Regions from separate parts of the Paenibacillus sp. CFBP13512 genome, predicted to be linked through region 2. Evidence: riboswitches for the same ligand, from Rfam matches in the RefSeq annotation. Region 2 holds a riboswitch; the other holds the start of a gene.
The links. A riboswitch is a leader RNA that binds a small molecule or an ion and turns the genes downstream of it on or off. The one in region 2 is predicted to bind glycine.
Positions count from the first base shown of each region.

Region 1: it holds a riboswitch for glycine, as region 2 does, so the genes downstream of both, sdaAB (L-serine ammonia-lyase, iron-sulfur-dependent subunit beta) here and gcvT (glycine cleavage system aminomethyltransferase GcvT) in region 2, are expected to answer to the same signal.

Region 1 is NZ_QGAD01000001.1:536,546-539,802, reverse strand. Features, by position in the region: gene PaeCFBP13512_RS02340 (PAS domain-containing sensor histidine kinase) at 1-22, shown strand, start outside; gene PaeCFBP13512_RS02335 (SDR family oxidoreductase) at 149-940, shown strand; glycine riboswitch at 1,159-1,269, shown strand; glycine riboswitch at 1,273-1,351, shown strand; gene sdaAB (L-serine ammonia-lyase, iron-sulfur-dependent subunit beta) at 1,428-2,093, shown strand; gene sdaAA (L-serine ammonia-lyase, iron-sulfur-dependent, subunit alpha) at 2,120-3,013, shown strand.
Region 2 is NZ_QGAD01000007.1:81,270-84,526, forward strand. Features, by position in the region: gene gcvPA (aminomethyl-transferring glycine dehydrogenase subunit GcvPA) at 1-727, opposite strand, end outside; gene gcvT (glycine cleavage system aminomethyltransferase GcvT) at 772-1,890, opposite strand; glycine riboswitch at 2,171-2,268, opposite strand; gene gcvH (glycine cleavage system protein GcvH) at 2,447-2,839, shown strand; gene PaeCFBP13512_RS12100 (helix-turn-helix domain-containing protein) at 3,146-3,257, shown strand, end outside.

The sequences.
Region 1 (3,257 bases), on a different contig from region 2:
TTCTGCACATTCTATCGAATAATACGTTATCATCTGTTTCATTGTTCTGTCTGCTAGGGTACTTACAATAGGAAAACAGATAACGTTGTGAGTATCAAAAAACAGTTATCTAGTACAAACACATTCTGAAATATGGAGGCTTATCCACATGGCAGAAACAAAATTAGTAGGTAAAGTAGCAGCAGTAACAGGTGGCGGATCAGGAATAGGTAAAGCATCAGCGATACGATTTGCAGCAGAAGGTGCTGTTGTATATATGTTAGATCGTACGCCTGAAAATGCAGAAGAAACCAAAGCCGAAATTGAAAAAGCTGGCGGAAAAGCATATGTGATTGAGTGCGATATTTCCAAACCAGAAATGATTGAAAGTGCTATGAAACAAGTAGTGGCTGAAGCAGGTCAGTTGGATATTGTATTTGCGAATGCAGGAATCAATGGTAGCAAAGCCCCTATCGAAACATTAGAAATAGATGATTGGAATCAAACGGTAGAGATTAATTTACGAGGCACATTTGCAACTGTAAAATACGCTATCCCTCATTTGAAAGAAAAGGGCGGTAGTATTATTATTACAAGTTCAATTAATGGTAATCGTGTATTCTCTAATGTAGGATTCTCTGCATATGCTTCAACCAAAGCAGCACAAGTAGCATTTATGAAAATGGCGGCGCTAGAACTTGCACGCTATAAAATCAGAGTTAATGCGGTCTGTCCGGGAGCGATCGATACCGAAATCGACGACAATACGTATCCAAGTGACGATCTAAAAGAAGTCGAAATTCCAATGGAATTCCCAGAAGGCGATCATCCGCTTAAAGGCGAACCTGGTAAAATCGAAGAAGTGGCTAATCTAGTGCTATTCTTGGCTTCTAGTGAAGCTTCACATGTAACAGGTACAGAGATATTTGTAGATGGCGCAGAATCGTTATTACGAGGATAGTTGTATCTACAAGTATAGATAGATAAATGATACTATGCTAGTCCTATCAAAGTCCTTTTTCGAGCATATCGGGAAAGGACTTTGTTGTCTTTATGCACAAAAGTATCCTTTTTCAAATCAATCAATTGACAGTGTCAGGTGTGCTGAATTAAGCTAAAGGTATCGAACGTATTCACGTGATTTAACTAATAACGAACCATTCAAATAAATAACTGCACATGAAGATAGAGGGAGAGTCTGTGGATGTATGTGATCCACCACCGAAGGAGCAAGTTAATCATTTGGCGATGATTGATTAATCTCTCAGGTACCCGAACCGCTATCGGATGCAACTCTGGAGAGAGCATACCAGCCACCCAAGGAGTACAACCGATACGATTCGGTCCAAACTCTCAGGTAACGAGGACAGAGGAATAAGCCACGCGCGGGCTATTCCCTGTCTTTTTTTGTGCGCGCATATTTTGGTGATAAGGGAGAAGAGGAATTTATGCGTTTTAAAAATGTATTCAATATTATAGGGCCGGCGATGGTAGGACCGTCTAGTTCACATACAGCAGGAGCAGCTCGCCTAGGAAGAGCTGCTCGTCATTTTTTAGGAGCATGCCCTGAGCATGTAAAGATTGTTTTGTATGGTTCGTTTGCAGAAACGTACTGGGGACATGGTACAGATCTAGCACTTGTCGGTGGTCTGCTTGATTATGATACCGATGATGATCGCTTACCAGATGCAGCAGAAGAAGCCGATCGTCAAGGGATAACGATTTCTTTTGATAAAGGCACAGGCAATTATCCGCATCCTAACTTTGTGCGAATTATTGTACAGCATGGAACAGAAACAGCTGAAGTAGCAGGTGCTTCGATCGGTGGCGGAAATATTGAGATTCATGAATTAAATGGATTCGATGTACGAGGCTCTGGTCAGTATCCGATGCTTGCTGTAGAACACACGGATAGTAAAGGTGTACTGGCTGATATTACACGCACACTTAGTGATGCGGAACTCAATATTGGATTTATGGATGTGGATCGCAAAGCTCGTAGCGGTGAAGCGATGACTGTTATCGAATTGGATACTGCGCCTGATCCGCATGTGTTGAATCGTATTTTACAATTGCCTTATGTAACTCGTGCGGCTGTTATAGACTTGAAGTAAATGAAAGACAAAGGAGAGTATAGAATATGCAATTTCGCACGTTAAAAGATATTGTTCGGTTATGTGAAGAACGTTCACTCACGATTGCGGAACTGATGATTGAAGAACAAGTAAAAGAAACAGGGGTTAGTGAACCTGAAGTGATCCAGCAGATGGCAGATTACTATCAAGTGATGAAAGAAGCAGTACACCGCGGAATTACAGAAGATACCGTTTCACGAAGCGGTCTAACGGGCGGAGATGCACGCCGTGTGCATGAGTATATGTTAAGTGGAGAAACTTCTTCAGGCAGTGATGCTACTCGTGCGATGGCGTATGCGCTAGCTGTATCTGAAGTCAATGCTTCGATGGGTCGTATTATTGCTACACCAACCGCAGGCTCATGTGGCATTATTCCTGGCGTATTTGTCAGTTCGCAAGAACGTTTTGGATGGGATGATGCTCATATGGTTCTAGGACTATTTGCAGCAGGAGCGATCGGTTATGTGATTGCCAACAATTCTTCGATTTCAGGCGCAGAAGGTGGATGTCAGGCAGAAGTCGGTTCAGCAATTGGGATGGCAGCAGGAGCGATGGTCGAGATGCGTAAAGGTACACCCGAGCAAGCTATGCATGCTGTAGGATTGGCTCTCAAAAATACACTGGGATTAATCTGTGATCCGGTCGCTGGACTTGTCGAAATTCCTTGTATTGTTCGTAACGGATTAGGTGCAGTGAATGCGTTAGCAGCGGCAGATATGGGACTTGCTGGAGTGCGTAGCGCTATTCCATCAGATGAAGTGGTCGATGTGATGTTACAAGTCGGACGTTCTATGCCAAGTGAGCATCGTGAGACGGCCCGCGGAGGATTAGCACAGACACCAACCGGACGCAAAATTACTGAAGAATTAAGACGTAGAAGACAAGAAAATAAAAATTAACTTCCTCGCATGAACTATTTGAAGGGAAATGAAGAAAGTCGTTTATAATAAAACGACTTTTTTCGATTTTTCTTCAAACCTTTCCTTAATATTCCGATAAATTGTTGTATAATTCGATATATACGTAAATAAATTAGTAGTATAGTTACTCAACTTTTACCCTAGATTAAATATATTTACTTACTTAGATGGGTCTAAAGTATTAATTTAATTTCAAATTATAGGTTCATAAGATGTGTTTGGA
Region 2 (3,257 bases):
TCGTACTCACTACCAATAAAGCACCTTTGGCATGAGCAAGATCGGCAACTGCTTGAATCGCTTCAATACCACCGAAAAAGTTAGGGGATTGGACAAGTACAACAGCGGTCTGCTCATCAATCGCTTCAGTGAGCACCCCAATATCTGTGACTCCATCGCCATAAGGCACTTCAACTACATCCAGATTAAGACCACGAGCATAACTACGAACGACTCCGCGTGATTCAGGATGGATCGTAGAAAGAGCAATAATCTTTTTGCGTCCTGTAGCTGATGCTGCAAGGGAAGCTGCTTCGGCAAGTGCTGTTGCGCCATCATACATACTTGCATTGGCTACAGCCATTCCTGTCAGTTCACAGATATAGGACTGAAATTCAAAGATCGCTTGTAATTCACCTTGACTGATCTCTGGTTGATATGGAGTATACGCTGTATAAAATTCAGAACGAGAAATTACATGATTAATCACAGATGGCAAATGGTGATCATACAATCCTGCACCCAGAAAGCTAGTGTACCGATCTGTATCTGCATTTTGCCCTGCAAGACTAGACATATGACGAGTCAGTGTATATTCATCCAGCATTTCAGACATAGGCATAGTGCCTTGATAACGAAGGGATGCCGGAATATCTGTAAATAAATCCTCTATCGAAGAAGCACCAACAACCTCTAACATCTCTGCTTCATTCTGTGGGGTCATTGGAATATAACGATGCGATTTCATAAAGGTAGACTCCTTTGGGGCAACATATCAGTCGCCTTGTAATTTTATTTAGTGACAGAAGATGCTCGTTTGTAGAAAGGTGCCTTCACCACTTCAGCTTTGAGCATTTTACCGCGAATCTCAAGTTCTATCGGTGTTCCTAGAGCAGCACTGTCAGCTTCAATTAAAGCAAGTCCAAGATTACGCTTAAGTGTAGGAGATTGAGTTCCTGTCGTCACTTCGCCGATTTGTCGACCGTTCTGGTAGACAGGATAGTGTGGGCGAGGAATACCACGGTCGATCATTTCTACACCCACTAATTTACGAGACAATCCTTTTTCTTTTTGCGCGACTAGAGCCTCTTTGCCTGTGAAATGTTCTTTGTCTAACTTTACAAAATAGCCAAGTCCCGCTTCGAGTGGAGAAATATCTGCTGACAGCTCTTGACCATACAGAGGAAGACGAGCTTCAAAGCGAAGCGTATCCCGTGCACCCAGTCCACAAGGAATCAAGCCAAGCGGTTCACCTGCTTGCAATAGCTTTTCCCAGATGAGAGGAGCATCTGTTGCAGATACATATAGTTCATAACCATCTTCACCGGTGTAACCTGTACGAGAGATGAGCGCATGAACACCAAAAATCTCAGCTTTTTCGATAAAAGAAAATCCTGCCAGTTCAGCATAACGATCGCTTTGTGTAGCCGCTTGTAAAATAGCAACCGCTTGAGGACCTTGTAAAGCAATTAAAGCGGTTTGTTCTGAAATGTTCTCAAGAGTGACATTGGCAGGCAAAGACTGCTTCATCCAATCGATATCTTTATCAATATTCGAGGCATTGATCACGAGCATATAATGTTCTTCGCCCAGACGATATACCAGTAGATCATCGACTACACCACCTGTTGGATAGCACATTAATGTATATTGGGCTTGTCCATCTTGCAAGCGAGAAGCATCGTTAGTTAATAATTGTTGCAAATAGGCAAGGGAACCTTCACCTGAAATGATCACTTCACCCATATGAGAAACATCAAATAATCCAGCTTGTTCACGAACCGCTTCATGTTCTTTTTGAATTCCTGTAAATTGAACAGGCAATTCCCAACCGCCAAAATCGATACAGCGTGGGGAACCGGATTGAGCATAAAGAGGAAAAATCGGCGTACGCTTCAGTTCTGTTGTCATGATCGTCACCTCATCGAATTAGTTTGTAGCGAAAAATCGCATATATCATTTTTTGTGAAAAAAGAATAAAATCATCCGAAAAAGCTCAACAAAAAAGACAGAGAGAAAAGGAAATAAGCAGGTACTATACCTGAAATATTTCTTTTTCTCCCTGTCCTTGATACCTGAGAGTTACCTTGTGCTCAATAGCTTATAAGCAACAAGTTTCCCCTTGGGTGATTGGTTGTTATCATTCGGATATTCGTCGGTGACCGAATGATGCCAATTCTCTCCAGAGCTGCGTCCGGTACAGGTCCCTTTTACCTGAGAGATTCACCATTACTGGCTTACTCCTTCGGCGCTGTCATGGTTCTGAACAGTCTCTCCCTGTACTTTCATTCGCTACATATGATGTTATGTATTTCCGAACATTAAGTATTGAAACAGTGATGAATGTATGTATATTATATTAATACTTGATTCAAAAAGCAATGTCAAGAGTATTGACAGTATAATCTGCCTTGCTATACGCTTGTGTGCATGAAGACATTACAACCATGAACCGGAGGAATGAAAAATGAGTGAGATTAAAGATCAATTGCTGTATAGTGCAGAACATGAATGGGTAGAGCGTATTAGTGATGATACGGTTCGTATCGGTATTACTGATTTTGCTCAACATCAGCTAGGAGATATCGTATTTGTTGAATTGCCACAAGCAGGTGCAGAAGTTGCTTCTGAAGCTGTGATCGGCACGATTGAATCGGTCAAAACAGTATCTGATCTTTTTAGCCCGGTGACAGGTACGATCACTAATTTTAATCCTGAATTGGAAACAGAACCTGAACTGGTGAACTCTGATCCTTACGGACGTGGCTGGATGGTTGAAGTTAAAGTCAGTGGTGACCTAGATAGTGCATTATCAAGCCTTTTGAGTGCAGAAGCTTATGCTGAACACGCCCAAGACTAACTCATACACTGTAAATCTATACAAAAGAAGGATATAAAATCTATTTATATGTATTGTAACAAGAACAAGACTGAAAACCTAGATGGGGATCAGTCTTTTTTTGTTATGTATATTTTTGATACAGGTAATTAAAGTGCACAATAACGACATTCTTTTTTATTTTAGGTTGGAGGAATCTGCATAATACGATAGAATGATTAAATAAAGCAAAAATAGAATTTTTTTACATAGATCTAATAATGAATGTACACTGCGACATGTACAACATACCTATTTTATTGATGATTACCTCTGGAGGGGAGATTGTTGTCTAAATATCTATATCGTTTATTTCTGATTATGGTGATATTGGGATCGTTACCTGTACTGGTAATCGGGATATTTTCTTATACGTTGGCGGCAGGTGATGTCGAGCAGA